Regions from separate parts of the Corynebacterium sp. UMB0012 genome, predicted to be linked through region 1. Evidence: riboswitches for the same ligand, from Rfam matches in the RefSeq annotation. Region 1 holds a riboswitch; the other holds the start of a gene.

Evidence for each region. A riboswitch is a leader RNA that binds a small molecule or an ion and turns the genes downstream of it on or off. The one in region 1 is predicted to bind thiamine pyrophosphate.
Region 2: linked by a shared signal. The riboswitch ahead of thiC (phosphomethylpyrimidine synthase ThiC) and the one ahead of QP324_RS02160 (ECF transporter S component) in region 1 are both predicted to bind thiamine pyrophosphate.

What each region holds. Positions count from the first base shown of each region.
Region 1 covers NZ_JASOKQ010000003.1:19,432-27,106, reverse strand. Annotated here, with positions in the region: gene QP324_RS02170 (energy-coupling factor transporter transmembrane protein EcfT) at 1-295, opposite strand, end outside; gene QP324_RS02165 (ABC transporter ATP-binding protein) at 288-1,715, opposite strand; gene QP324_RS02160 (ECF transporter S component) at 1,730-2,344, opposite strand; TPP riboswitch at 2,334-2,466, opposite strand; gene QP324_RS02155 (DNA-directed RNA polymerase subunit beta') at 2,637-6,632, opposite strand; gene QP324_RS02150 (DNA-directed RNA polymerase subunit beta) at 6,739-7,675, opposite strand, start outside.
Region 2 covers NZ_JASOKQ010000007.1:9,917-17,591, reverse strand. Annotated here, with positions in the region: gene QP324_RS04915 (branched-chain amino acid aminotransferase) at 1-505, opposite strand, end outside; gene QP324_RS04910 (leucyl aminopeptidase) at 610-2,097, shown strand; gene QP324_RS04905 (isochorismatase family protein) at 2,136-2,672, shown strand; TPP riboswitch at 2,989-3,099, shown strand; gene thiC (phosphomethylpyrimidine synthase ThiC) at 3,098-4,879, shown strand; gene QP324_RS04895 (oxidoreductase) at 4,871-5,281, opposite strand; gene sucB (2-oxoglutarate dehydrogenase, E2 component, dihydrolipoamide succinyltransferase) at 5,407-7,452, shown strand.

The DNA.
Region 1 (7,675 bases):
CCAGACTAAGGGAATTCTCGGTGACCTGCACCAGCCACCAACTGAAATACTCCTTGCCACCTGGCTCGCCGTACAACAGCATGGAAATACCGGAAATCGGCGCTATGAGAAAAAGGAACCAACCGCCCTTTAGTAGCTGCCCCCATGACACCCCGCACAGCGGCGCGAGGATCAGGGTAAGCGCCAGCGACACCGCAGCCGAAACCCAGTCAATGGAGGCCAATAGTGGGGTAACCCAGATAAACATCAAAAAGATGCGACTAAGCGGGTTAGCCCCGCGCAAAAGATTAGGCACCGTGAACCTCCACTCGGTGATCCCCCAAGGCCTGGATAAATAGCGGGTCATGGGTAATAGAGGCGATGGTGGTGCCATCATCTGCCAGTTGCCGCAGCAAGTGCACCAGCTCCACGAAGGTCTGGGGGTCTTGCCCAAAGGTGGGCTCATCCAACAGCAACACCGACGGCGCGGTCACTAAGGCAGTGGCCACCGACAGGCGTCGTTTCTCGCCGCCCGAGAGCGTAAACGGGTTGGCCTCCAAGAGATGCTCCAGCCGCAGTGATTCCACCAGCTGCGCGATCCTCTCCTCCGGCGGGTCGACGCGCATCACCTTGGGCGCAACCCGCAGCTCCTCGGCCACCGTGCGGGCGACGAATTGGTGCTCCGGGTTCTGGAAGACAAAGCCAATGCGGTCCGCCAGCTCGCGCGATTTCCAGCGCAGCGGCGACCCCTTGACCCCGCGACGCACGAAATCGGCGACCCCAATCTCACCTGATTCAGCCGGCAACAACCCAGCCATGGTCATCAACCAGGTGGACTTACCCGCGCCATTCGGCCCGGTAATGACCGTGGAGGCTCCCGCCGGCAGCGCAATCGTGCGGGGCGGACCATAGCGCGTGACGAGGTCGGTGCTCCACAGTGCGGCTTCGCGCTGCGCAAGCTCGGCCTCGCCAAGGCGGCGCGCCTGCGGCAGGCCAGAGACCTGGCGGCGCTGAGCCACCTCCGTGAAGGAAGTATCGGCCACGATGCGCCCGCGGTCCAGCTCCACTGCGCGGTCGAGTACGCCGTCCCACGCCGCGTGCTGGTGCTCTACCACCACGAGCGTCGCGCTGGTTTCTTCCACCAGCCTAGCCACGGCGCACACCACATCGCGTGCGCCGGCGGGGTCAAGGTTGGCCGTGGGTTCATCGAGAAGCACCACGCCCGCCCCCATAGCGATGACGCCGGCGAGCGCCAAGCGCTGCTTCTGCCCACCGGAGAGCCGCTCGGTGGGAAAATCCAGATCCACGAATGGACCCACCAGTTCCTTGGCTGCGGCCACACGGCGCCAGATTTCCTCGCGCGGATACGCCAGGTTCTCGCAGCCGAAAGCAATGTCATCGCCAACGCGCGCGGAGATCACCTGCGAATCCGGATCCTGAAGCACCAGCCCCACTGGGATGGTACGTCCGGGCTCCTCCACCATGCCGGTGGAATCTTCTAAGAGAATTTCACCAGTGCGGGTTCCTTCCTCATCGGAACCCAGCACTCCGGCCATCGCCGCAAGGAAGGTAGACTTTCCCGATCCAGAGTCGCCGCATAAAAGCACGCGTTCTCCCGGCTCGATGATCAGGTCAATATCGGATAGCGCCGGTTCGCTGCGTCCGGCATGAGTCCAGCCGAATCCTCGGGCTGTTATCTTGGTGGCGTTTCCCGCCAATGATGCACAATCAGACACGGACACAACACGCCCTAAGCGCGCTGTTCACGGCCTGCGGCAAAGCGATCCAGGGCACCGGTTTTAGCCAGGGCTTTCACCACGAAGAAACCCAGCGCACCGGCCAAGATAGCGCCGGAGATGTTCAGAGTCACAAAGTAGATGAGCTTGAACTCGAAGGAACGAGCCAGGTTGCCGGAGGTAAACAGCTCCAGGATGAAGGCACCCCAGCCAGCTGCCATGCCGGCCAGAATGGATACTCCCAGGCCAAACTTGCGGTACAGGAAGATGGCCAGGATGATTTCCACGCCAATGCCCTGTGCCAAGCCCGAGTACAGGGTGCTAGGGCCCCACTGGGAGCCCAGCATTGCAGAAACGGTTGCGGCAAGAACCTCCACATAGACAGCCGCACCTGGCTTGCGAATAATCAGACCACCAAGCACACCGCCAATAAGCCAGATACCCGTAGCGATACCGCCGAGGCCTGGAGTCACAGCGTCCATGGCCTCAAACCAGGCATAGCCCACTGCATTCCACCCCAAGAACACAAAGCCACAAGCCACGCCTAGAACGGACGCCACCACAATATCGACCACGCGCCAGTTCAGGCTGCGCTTCGGGGCAGCAGACGCACGTGTATTAGTAGTCAAAATTTCCTCCCTCTCGCCGGCATTATCCGGATCAGGTTCAACGGTTCACCGCGCATCTGGCGGCATCTCAGCCCGACACAGCTGCAAAACAGAGCAGCGCGCAAGCACCCGTGAAGTGTGCAGTTTTCAATAACTTAGGCCGCACTCCTTTAAAGGTGTCTGGCCAAAAGCTGCATTCATACTAGCAAAGCAGTCTAGCGGTGCTCCCTAGACATCGAAACAGCCCCGCCTTCCTATCGTTCAGGAAGGCGGGGCCATTTATTTCCCGCGTTAACGCAAATTGAACTGCACGTTAGAAGGTGAAGTCCTCATCCAGCGGGACGGAAGCGCCGGTGAATTCACCGAAGCCGTCATCGCCGTAGATGGAATCGCCGTAAGTCGGAATCGAGTATGCGGCGTTGCGCGCAGCCTCGGTCGGCTTGACGGAGATATTGCGGTAGCGGGAGATACCCGTACCGGCCGGGATGAGTTTACCGATGATGACGTTCTCCTTGAGGCCGATGAGCTTATCGGAGCGCTTGTTAATAGCGGCGTCGGTAAGCACGCGAGTGGTCTCCTGGAACGATGCAGCGGACAGCCAGGACTCGGTAGCCAAGGAAGCCTTGGTAATACCCATAATCTCCGAGCGCAGCTGAGCTGGCTCGCCGCCCTCTGCAACCTGGGCAGCATTGAGCTGCTTAGCCTCAGAGAGGTCAATGAGGTTACCCGGCAGCAAGTCCGTGGTACCGGCATCGATGACGGTGCCGCGGCGCAGCATCTGGCGGATGATGATCTCGATGTGCTTATCGTGGATAGCCACACCCTGGGTACGGTACACAGCCTGCACCTCGTTGATGAGGTGCTGCTCCACGCCACGGCGACCGAGGACCTCGAGCACGTCGTGCGGGTCAGCCGCACCACGCATGAGGCGGTCACCGGTCTCAACGTGGTCGCCGTCCTTGAGGGAACGCTCAATCATGGCGTCCGGGTTGGACTCCATCGGGCGACGAACCTGAGCCAGGCCCTGACGCTTGGAGAGCTTCTCGTAGACCACATCATCAGAGCCGTCATCCGGGGTGATGGTCAGGGTCCAGAAGTTGCCCTCATCGGACAGGGAGACGGTGCCGTCAACGGAAGCGATAGGAGCGCGGTTCTTCGGATTACGGGCCTCGAAGAGCTCCTGAACACGCGGCAGACCGCCGGTAATATCGCCACCGACACCACCCTGGTGGAACGTACGCATGGTCAGCTGGGTACCCGGCTCACCAATGGACTGCGCAGCCACGATGCCGACGGCCTCGCCGATATCGACAAGCTGGCCGGAAGCCATGGACTTGCCGTAGCACTTGGCACACACGCCAGCCGGGGTCTGGCAGGTCAGCACGGAGCGAACCTTGACCTCAGTAACCTTGGCATCCAGCAGCTTCTGGGTGAGCTCTTCGGTGAGGTCGGAGCCGGCCTCAGCCACGACTTCGCCGTTGGCGTCCTTGACATCGGTCGCGAGAACGCGGCCGGATGCAGAGGTCTCCCACAGCTCGGAGAGAACAACCTTGTCGCCAGACTCCTCGCCGATTGGGACGCGGACACCCTGGCGGGTGCCACAGTCTTCTTCGCGGACGATGACGTCCTGGGCCACGTCAACCAGACGGCGGGTGAGGTAGCCAGAGTCAGCGGTACGCAGCGCGGTATCGGCCAGGCCCTTACGGGAGCCGTGGGAGTTATTGAAGTACTCCAGCACGGACAGGCCTTCGCGGAAGGAGGTCTTAATCGGACGGGTGATGTAATCACCGTGCGAGTTCACAACCATGCCCTTCATACCGGCCAGCGTCCAGATCTGACGCATGTTACCGGCCGCACCAGACTTCACGATCATCGGAATCGGGTTGTGATCCGGGTACATGTTCTCGACGGCCTCACCGACGGTGTCGGTAGCGTCCTTCCACAGCTCAACCAGGCGGTCGTAGCGCTCGCGCTCGGTCAGGGCGCCCTGCTCCCAGTACTTGCGCTCGATGCGCTCTGCTTCCTTCTCATAAGACTCGAGGATCTCGGTCTTATTCGGCAGAACCAGAACGTCAGACATGGTGATGGTCACGCCGGAACGGGTTGCCCAGTAGAAGCCGGCATCCTTCATGTTGTCCAGCACCTGAGCAACAGTGATCATCGGGTACTTATTGGCCAAGTCATTGACCACGTCACCGATGAGAACCTTGTTGCCGGAGCCGCCGCCCTTACGGACCATGATGCCCTCGAGGTACGGGTAGTTCCATGGCAGCAGCTCGTTGAACATGACGCGGCCAATGGTGGTGTAGCCCATCCATGCCTGGCCCTTGGACCAGCCATCTGGGAACTGCTCCTCCTCGATCTCCTTCGGCGGGCGAAGGTGATCGATGCGGACCTTGATCGGAGCCTGCAGACCAACGGTGCCGCGGTCATAGGCCATGAGGGCCTCAGCGTAGGAGGAGAAGACGCCGGTAGCCGGCTTGTCCTCTTCTGCCTCGCGGAAGCGGCCGTTGCCGCCGATCTCGTCCTCGGACTTGTCCATGGTCAGGTAGTACAGGCCGGTAACCATGTCCAGACGTGGCATTGCCAGCGGCTTACCGGATGCCGGGGACAGAATGTTGTTGGACGCCAGCATCAGGACGCGAGCCTCAGCCTGAGCCTCAGCGGACAGTGGCAGGTGGACTGCCATCTGGTCACCGTCGAAGTCGGCGTTGAACGCCTCACAAGCCAGCGGGTGCAGCTGAATAGCCTTACCCTCAACCAGCTTCGGCTCGAAGGCCTGAATACCCAGGCGGTGCAGCGTAGGTGCGCGGTTGAGCATCACTGGGTGCTCGGAAATGGCCTGCTCCAGAACGTCCCACACCTCTGGGCGCTGGCGTTCAACCATGCGCTTGGCGGACTTGATGTTCTGCGCGTAGTCATTTTCTACCAGGCGCTTCATGACGAACGGCTTGAATAGCTCGAGCGCCATGAGCTTCGGCAGACCACACTCGTGCAGCTTCAGCTGCGGACCAACGATAATAACGGAACGGCCGGAGTAGTCCACGCGCTTACCCAGCAGGTTCTGGCGGAAGCGGCCCTGCTTGCCCTTGAGCAAGTCAGACAGGGACTTGAGCGGACGGTTGCCCGGACCGGTAACCGGACGGCCGCGGCGGCCGTTATCGAAGAGCGCGTCTACAGATTCCTGCAGCATGCGCTTCTCGTTATTCACGATGATCTCTGGCGCACCCAGATCGATCATGCGCTTCAAACGGTTATTGCGGTTGATCACGCGGCGGTAGAGGTCGTTCAGGTCGGAGGTAGCAAAGCGGCCACCGTCCAGCTGCACCATCGGGCGCAGCTCTGGCGGAATAACCGGGATGGCATCCAGCACCATGCCGGCCGGATCGTTGCCGGAGCGCAGGAAGGCAGCAACGACCTTCAGGCGCTTCAGGGCACGCATCTTCTTCTGGCCCTTGCCGTTGTTGATGATCTCGCGCAGTTCCTCGGCCTCAGCCTCGAGGTCGAAGTTGCGGACCAGGGTCTGGATGGCTTCTGCACCCATGCCGCCGGTGAAGTAATCCTCGTAGCGGTCAACCAGCTCTTCGTAGATGGTCTCATCGATGATCATCTGCTTCGGAGCCAGCTTGATGAAGGTGTTCCAGATTTCATCAAGGCGGGCAATTTCGCGCTCGCCGCGCTCGCGGATGTGCTGCATCTCCTTATCAGCAGCGTTTTGTACCTTCTTGCGGGCATCTGCCTTAGCACCGGCTGCTTCCAGCTCAGCCAGATCAGACTCCAGCTTGGAGGCGCGCTCGGCGATCTCGGACTCGGTATCGTCCTCAACGTCCTTCTTCTCCAGAAGCATCTCTGCTTCCAGGGTGGACTGGTCGTTGTGGCGGGCCTCTTCATCCACGGAGGTGATGATGTTGGCCGCGAAGTAGATGATGCGCTCGAGATCCTTCGGAGCCAGGTCCAGCAGGTAGCCCAGGCGGGAAGGAACGCCCTTGAAGTACCAAATGTGGGTTACCGGAGCGGCCAGCTCGATGTGGCCCATGCGCTCACGGCGAACCTTGGACTTGGTCACCTCAACGCCACAGCGCTCACAGATGATGCCCTTGTAACGGACGCGCTTGTACTTGCCACAAGCGCACTCCCAGTCACGGGTGGGGCCGAAGATGCGCTCGCAGAAGAGACCGTCCTTCTCCGGCTTCAGGGTGCGGTAGTTAATGGTCTCGGGCTTTTTGACCTCGCCCTTGGACCAGCGACGAATATCGTCTGCGGTGGCCAGACCGATGCGGAGCTCGTCGAAGAGATTTACGTCAAACACGTAATGTCTCCCTTTCATCCTCGTTGTCGAGGAATTGATGGCTTTTTATGAATGAAACGTTTATGCCCAGCCGCGGGGATTTCCCCGCAGTGGACCAAGAAACTAACTAGGCGATGTCAGCGGAAGAACCCTCATCGCGGGACAGGTTAATGCCAAGCGATGGGCTATCCATGTCATCGTCATCAGAGCCAGACAGCTCCATCGGCGTGCCGTCGGTGGAGAGAACTTCCACGTTCAGGCACAGGGACTGCAGCTCCTTGAGCAACACCTTGAAGGACTCAGGGATGCCCGGATCTGGAATATTGTCGCCCTTAACAATGGCTTCGTAGACCTTCACGCGGCCGACGACGTCATCGGACTTGATGGTCAGCAGCTCCTGCAGGGTGTAGGCAGCGCCGTATGCCTGCATTGCCCACACCTCCATCTCACCGAAGCGCTGGCCACCGAACTGGGCCTTACCACCCAGCGGCTGCTGGGTAATCATGGAGTAAGGACCAGTGGAGCGGGCGTGAATCTTCTCATCGACCAAGTGGTGCAGCTTGAGCATGTACATGTAGCCGACAGAGATCGGGTACTTGTACGGTTCGCCCGAGCGGCCGTCGAAAAGCGTGGCCTTGCCATGCTCATCCACCAGCACATCGCCGTCGCGGTTCGGACGGGAAGAAGCCAGCAGGCGCTCGATCTCGTGGTTGGTAGCACCATCGAAGACCGGGGTGGCGGTCAAGGAATTCGCAGGAACGTCATAGAGCTCTTCCGGCAGGGTCTTGAGCAGCTCGGCGTTCTTCGGATCCTCGGTGTCAACCTTCCAGCCGGCATGTGCCAGCCAGCCCAAGTGAACCTCGAGGACCTGGCCGATGTTCATACGACGCGGCACACCGTGGGTGTTAAGCAGGATGTCCACCGGGGTGCCGTCCTCCATGAACGGCATATCCTCTGGCGGCAGGATCTTGCCCACAACACCCTTGTTGCCGTGGCGGCCGGCCATCTTATCGCCGTCCTGGATCTTGCGCTTCTGGGCAACGTAGACACGAATCATCTCGTTG
Region 2 (7,675 bases), on a different contig from region 1:
CTGGGGAGGCAATGAGCACATAGCGGTAGGAATTGGCGGGGTGAACGCCCAAGGAGACCTCGGTGGAGATCATAAACGGGCGCAGGTACAGCGCTGCTTCCCCGCCGGCTTCTGGTACCCAGTCCTGATCCACCTCAACCAATTGGCGCAGGGACTCAATAAACTCCTCCTGCGGAAGCTCCGGCATAGCCAGGCGCTCAGCGGAGTTGATTAAGCGCTGCGCATTGTGGTCCGGCCGGAAAGTAGCGATAGAATCATCCGGCTGTCGGTAGGCCTTGATGCCCTCAAAGATCGCCTGGCCATAATGGAATACGTTGCTGGCCGGGTCCATACTCATCGGACCGTACGGACGCACCTGAGCATTGTGCCACCCCTTTTCTTCGGTCCAGTCAATGGTGACCATGTGGTCTGTAAAGTGCTTGCCAAAGCCGGGGTTGGCGAGGATATCGCTCAATTCTTCCGCGGACGTGGGGTTATCGGTACGAGTAATCGTGTAATCAAGCATGCCCACAATCTACCCCTTTATCTATAGCGAGGCAGGAATAAGTTCATCGCCGCGCGGTACAGTGGTGGGAAGATTGATAAGCCTTTCCACAAAGGAGGAGACAAATGGCACAGTCCGATCTACCAGCACGCGGCCACTTTCCCCAGGTAAAGCTGGGAAAGAAGGTTCCTAAGAAGGCGGAAGCTCTACTTATCGCCGCTTTCGAGGGCGAAGGCGGCCTAGAGCTGCCAGGCACCGATCTGCTTGGGGGCGCGGCGCTGCGCTCCACTTATGAAGCACTGGTGGCCGTAGGGGCCTCTGGCAAGGCCGGTGAGGTCACGCGCGTGCCGGCCCCATCCAAGGCGGGCGTAGCATCCATCATCGCCGTTGGCTTGGGCGATGCGGAAGAAGTTGACGATGAGACGCTGCGCCGCGCTGCCGGCCAAGCCGCCCGCTCTATCACCAAGGTGGGGGCCGTAGCCACCTCCCTGGGCGATTTTGGAATCACCCCAGTGGTAGAAGGCCTTATCCTCGGCGGCTATAAGTATTCTGGCCTGCGCTCCGAGTCGGCAACGGAGACCACCACCTACACCGTGGTGGCGGAGAAGTCCGCTCAAAAGGAGTTCGACAGCGCCAAAATTACCGCCGAGTCCGTCCTCATCGCCCGCGACCTCGTCAATACCCCTTCCAATCTGCTCTATCCAGAAACCTACGCGGCGTTCCTGTCTGCCCAAGCGGCAGAGGCCGGCCTTGAGGTAGAGGTCTTGGATGAAAAGGCGCTGGAAAAGCAGGGCTTTGGTGGCATCATGGCCGTCGGCCGCGGATCCGCCCGCCCGCCGCGCTTGGTCCGCTTGAGCTGGAAGCCGAAGAAAGCCAAGCGACACGTCGCTTTGGTGGGCAAGGGCATTACCTTTGATACCGGCGGAATTTCCCTGAAGCCGGGCGCCAAGATGTGGGACATGATTTCTGACATGGGCGGTTCCGCTGCAATGGCCGCAGCCATCATCGCCGCAGCAAAGCTGAACCTGAAGGTGGGCATCACCGCTACCCTGCCACTGGCGGAAAACATGCCGGGCAGCGATGCTACCCGCCCGGGTGACGTCATCACCCACTACGGCGGCATTACCTCCGAGGTTCTCAACACTGACGCGGAGGGACGCCTCGTGCTTGCCGACGCCATTGCGCGCGCCAGCGAGGACAACCCCGATTTCCTCATCGAAACCGCGACCTTGACCGGCGCCCAGATGGTCGCCCTGGGTGAGCGCACCGCCGGCGTGATGGGCTCGGAAGAATTCCGCGATCGCATGGCCGAGATCGGCCGCGAGGTGGGCGAGAAGGCTTGGGCCATGCCGCTCCTGGAAGAACACGAAGAATCAGTGAAATCTGCCAGCGCCGATATCCGCAATATCAACGCCAAGCGTGAGGGCGGCATGGAATACGCCGGCACCTACCTCCAGCACTTCGTGGGCGAGGGAATCGAATGGGCCCATATCGATGTGGCTGGCCCTTCCTTCAACACCACGGGCGCTTATGGATACACCCCAAAGATGGGCACCGGCGTGCCCACCCGCACGGTGGTTGCCGCCTTGCGCGAGATTGCTGAATTAAAGTAGCACCACAACAGGCTTAGTGCGTTTAGAATCCTAGAAGCATGAAGCCTGCTTTAATCATCGTTGACGTGCAACATGACTTCTGCCCCGGCGGCGCCTTAGGCACCGAGCGGGGCAACGAGGTCGCTGTAAAAATCGCTACCCTGCAACGGGATTACGAAACCGTCGTAGCCACGCAGGATTGGCACATCGATCCGGGTTCTCACTTTTCTACGGACCCGGATTTTGTCGATTCTTGGCCGGTGCACTGCGTAGCCGAGTCCCACGGGGCAGCCATGCATGAGGCCATCGGGCCGGCGCAAGCCTACTTCCGCAAGGGCGAATACACCGCCGCCTATTCCGGATTCGAGGGCGCTGCGAACGGCACCTTGCTCGCCGACTGGTTGCGCGAGCGCCACATAGACGCCGTGGATATCGTGGGCATTGCCACCGATCACTGCGTGCGTGCCACGGCTGCCGACGCCCTTAAAGAGGGCTTTACCGTCCGAGTACTGCGTGAGTATTGCTCCCCAGTGGACGAAGCACGCGGCGAAGCCGCGTTGCAAGAGTTAGCCGCTGCCGGCGCCACCATCTGCTAAACACATGAAGACGCCTACGGCCCTCGAACCGAATCTGGTCCGAGGGCCGCTGGCGTCTCTCTACAAGGTGTTTCCATGTATCGGCTAATGCAGCCGCCCTCTGGAAACAGGAGGGGTTCTCTCTATCTCTCTCGCATGCGCTCTCTCAAACGCATGAATTAAGTATGGAATGCCGATATTGGATCCGGGTGTCAGGTACCTGAAAGTTTCCTGTTGAATTGTGCCACCAAGGCTCCTACTACCTCACCTCGACAAATACGTCTCCACCCAAATGGCGAAAGCTCTGCGCTATGCGAGACGATTGTTATAGGGTGATCTGCGTCCCCACGGGTGCCCGAGCACGGGCTGAGAGTGCGCTAAAGCTGCGCATAGACCGTTCGAACCTGTTTGGTTAATACCTACGAAGGAAGAGAGGAGCGCTTGCCATGACGGCTGCCCCAGAAAACCACCCTAAGCATTCCTATTCCCCCATTCACCACGACGGTCTAGAAGTTCCAGAGACCGAAATCCAACTGGATGATTCCCCACAAGGCCCCAATGAGCCCTTCCGCGTCTACCGCACGCGTGGGCCAGAATGCGCACCTGAAGTGGGGCTACCGGCCCTGCGCAGCGAGTGGATTAGCGAGCGCGGAGATACCAAAGAGTACGCCGGTCGCGGCCGCGAGCTGGCTGACGATGGACGTGCCGCACAGCGCCGCGGGGCGTCTTCCCAAGAGTGGAAAGGCTCTAAGCGCCCGCCGCTTAAGGCTCAGCCCGGGCGCCGCGTAACTCAAATGCACTACGCTCGCCAAGGAATCATCACCCGCGAAATGGAATTCGTAGCACTGCGTGAGCACTGCGATCCGGAATTCGTTCGCGCTGAGGTAGCTCGCGGCCGCGCCATTATCCCTAATAATGTCAACCACCCCGAGTCTGAGCCCATGATCATTGGGCGAAAATTTCTCACCAAAATCAACGCCAATATTGGTAACTCCGCGGTTACCTCCTCCATCGAGGAAGAAGTGTCCAAACTGCGCTGGGCTACCCAGTGGGGCGCGGACACCGTGATGGATCTTTCCACTGGTGACGATATCCACACCACCCGCGAGTGGATCCTCCGCAATTCCCCAGTTCCCATTGGCACCGTGCCCATTTACCAAGCATTGGAAAAGGTCAATGGCGTGGCAGAGGATCTGACCTGGGAAATCTTCCGCGATACCGTCATCGAGCAATGCGAACAGGGTGTGGACTATATGACCATTCACGCCGGTGTGCTCTTGGCGTATGTACCGCTAGCAAGCAATCGCGTGACCGGCATTGTCAGCCGTGGTGGCTCCATCATGGCGGGATGGTGCCTTGCTCACCACAAAGAGTCATTTCTGTACGAGCACTTCGATGAGCTATGCGAGATTTTCGCTCAATACGATGTTGCATTTTCGCTTGGCGACGGCCTGCGCCCCGGCAGCCTTGCCGATGCTAACGACGCCGCCCAATTTGCAGAGCTAAAGACTATCGGCGAACTTACCCGCCGCGCCTGGGAGTATGACGTCCAAGTCATGGTGGAAGGCCCCGGACACGTGCCTCTCAACATGATTCAAGAAAACAACGAACTCGAACAGGACTGGGCTTCAGATGCCCCCTTCTATACCCTCGGCCCTCTAGTTACCGATATCGCCCCTGGCTATGATCACATCACTTCCGCCATCGGTGCCGCCCATATCGCAATGGGTGGTACAGCCATGTTGTGCTATGTCACGCCGAAGGAGCACTTGGGACTGCCCAACCGCGATGATGTAAAAACTGGCGTCATTACCTATAAGATTGCGGCGCATTCAGCGGACGTGGCCAAGGGACATCCAGGCGCCCGCGCTTGGGACGATGCCATGAGCAAGGCCCGCTTTGAATTTCGCTGGAATGACCAATTTGCGCTCTCCCTCGACCCAGAGACCGCGCAGGCCTATCACGATGAAACGTTGCCTGCTGAGCCAGCAAAGACCGCACACTTTTGTTCCATGTGTGGGCCGAAGTTCTGCTCCATGCGCATTAGCCAAGACATCCGCGAGATGTTCGGCGGGCAAATGGCCGAGCTGGGCATGCCGACGCTGGGCGACCAGGTCCGTGCGGCAGCCCACGGCCCAGCACCACAGGAAGGTATGCAGGAAAAATCCGCCGAATTCCGCCGCAACGGGTCTCAAATTTATTTACGCGAGGATGCTGACCTAGCTTAGCTCTCGCCCTGTATCGGGATTTTCGCCGCGCTCAAATCGGGCGCGGCGTTGCCTTTGTTCTTCCCTTTTGCGCAAGATGCGCTGCCTTTCCATGCGATCGCGCATGCGCTGCGGATAGCCGGTTTCTTCCACGTCATAAATATCGCAGCTCAAAAGTTTGGCCACCGCATCAATTCCTTTCGGCCCGCCAATACGGCGCCGGATAAAATCGCCGTGTTCATCCACAACGACAACGGACATCTCATTGACTACAGTTTCCGGTTCCACAAAGGCCTCTACATATACCTTTCCGGCGGCCCATTGTTGCAGATCCTGCGCGTCTTCCGGGCGGATGGTCTCCCCCGGTCCGCGGGGTGGTCGCAGTGACGATCTGGACTTGTTGCGGCGGAAAGGGTTGAACATAATTCCCTAGCTTACCCGGAAGGAGGGTAGTTACTCACCCCACATCTGCACGAGGGTGAGCATCACGCTGTAAGATTGTCGGGTAGCGATAGAACACTTCCAACTTTCGAGGAGTCTTATAACTCATGGCGAACTCCGTTGAGATGCCCGAGCTGGGCGAATCCGTAACCGAAGGCACCATCACGCAGTGGCTCAAGTCCGTAGGCGACACCGTCGAGGTCGACGAACCATTGCTCGAGGTCTCCACTGACAAGGTCGATACCGAAATCCCCTCCCCCGTAGCCGGCACCATTATTGAAATTAAGGCTGACGAGGATGACACCATCGAGGTCGGCGAGGTCATCGCCATCATCGGTGACGAGGATGAGGCAGGCTCCGCATCCAACGACTCCTCCGCTGACAAGGGCGAGGAAGAGGCAGAAGAAAAGAAGGAAGAGCCAAAGGCTGACTCCTCCAACGGCGGCTCCGGCGACGCAGCCGACGTGGAAATGCCAGAACTCGGCGAATCCGTCACCGAGGGCACCATCACGCAGTGGCTGAAGTCCGTAGGCGACACCGTCGAGGTAGACGAGCCACTGCTCGAGGTCTCCACCGACAAGGTCGACACCGAAATTCCTTCCCCAGTAGCAGGCACCCTGGTAGAAATCCTCGCCGACGAGGACGACACCATCGAGGTCGGCGAAGTCATCGCCCGCATCGGCGACGAAAACGCCACCGCATCCTCCTCCGAGGCCAAGCCAGAGCCACAGGAAGAAAAGAAGGAAGAGCCAAAGGCCGAAGAAAAGGAAGAGCCAAAGGCTGACTCCTCCAACGGCGGCTCCGGTGACGCAGCCGACGTGGAAATGCCAGAACTCGGCGAGTCCGTCACCGAAGGCACCATCACCCAGTGGCTCAAGTCCGTTGGCGACACCGTCGAGGTAGACGAGCCACTGCTCGAGGTCTCCACCGACAAGGTCGACACCGAAATTCCTTCCCCAGTAGCAGGCACCCTGGTAGAAATCCTCGCAGACGAGGACGACACCATCGAGGTCGGCGAAGTCATCGCCCGCATCGGCGACGAAAACGCCACCGCATCCTCCTCCGAGGCCAAGCCAGAGCCACAGGAAGAAAAGAAGGAAGAGCCAAAGGCCGAAGAAAAGGAAGAGAAGAAGCCAGAACCGAAGGCTGAGGAAAAGAAGGAATCCAAGCAGGATTCCTCCCTGAACACCTCTGCCAAGGTCAACAATGGCGACAACGTTCCTTATGTCACCCCACTGGTACGCAAGCTGGCTGAAAAGCACGGCGTAGACCTCAACACCGTTGAGGGCACCGGCGTGGGCGGTCGCATCCGCAAGCAGGACGTGCTCGCCGCTGCTGGCGAGGGCGATGCACCTGCCAAGTCTGGCGCACAGTCCGATAACTCCCCACGCGCACGTTGGTCCACCAAGTCCGTGGATCCGGCCAAGCAGGAGCTCATCGGCACCACCCAGAAGGTCAACCGCATCCGCGAAATCACCGCCGCCAAGATGGTCGAGGCGCTGCAGATTTCCGCGCAGCTTACCCACGTCCAGGAAGTCGACATGACTGCCATCTGGGATATGCGCAAGAAGAACAAGCAGGCGTTCATCGACAAGCACGGTGCCAACCTGTCCTTCCTGCCATTCATCGTGAAGGCTACCGCCGAGGCTCTGGTCTCCCACCCGAACGTCAATGCGTCTTATACCCCAGAGACCAAGGAGATGACCTACCACTCGGACGTCAACATCGCTATCGCCGTTGACACCCCGAAGGGCCTGCTCACCCCGGTTATCCACAAGGCGCAGGACATGACCCTGCCGCAGATCGCTCAGCAGATTGCAGAGCTGGCTGATAAGGCCCGCAATAACAAGCTGAAGCCGAACGATCTCACCGGTGCTACCTTCACCGTGACCAACATCGGTTCCGAGGGCGCCATGCTCGATACCCCGATCTTGGTTCCGCCACAGGCCGGCATCCTGGGCACCGCGGCTATCGAAAAGCGCCCGGTTGTTGTCAACGAGAACGGCCAGGACGCCATCGCCATCCGCCAGATGTGCTACCTGCCATTCACCTACGACCACCAGGTAGTTGACGGTGCGGACGCAGGCCGCTTCATCACCACCATCAAGGATCGCCTGCAGACCGCAGACTTCCAAGCAGACCTCGAAGTCTAAAGGTTCTATCGCCGCTTAAAGCCTCTTAGCCCCACTGCGGGCTAAGAGGCTTTAGCTATGTCTGGGGTGCTAAGTGGGGGTGATGGATCCACAATCACCGGACTAATCCATCCCCTTTTATTCGAGGTGTTGAGGGTGCCTTGCCCCTAAGCCCATGGTGAGCGCACTGGGCGCAGTTCTATACAGTGACGCGCTGCATAAAAGTTTCCAAAGGGGGATCGGT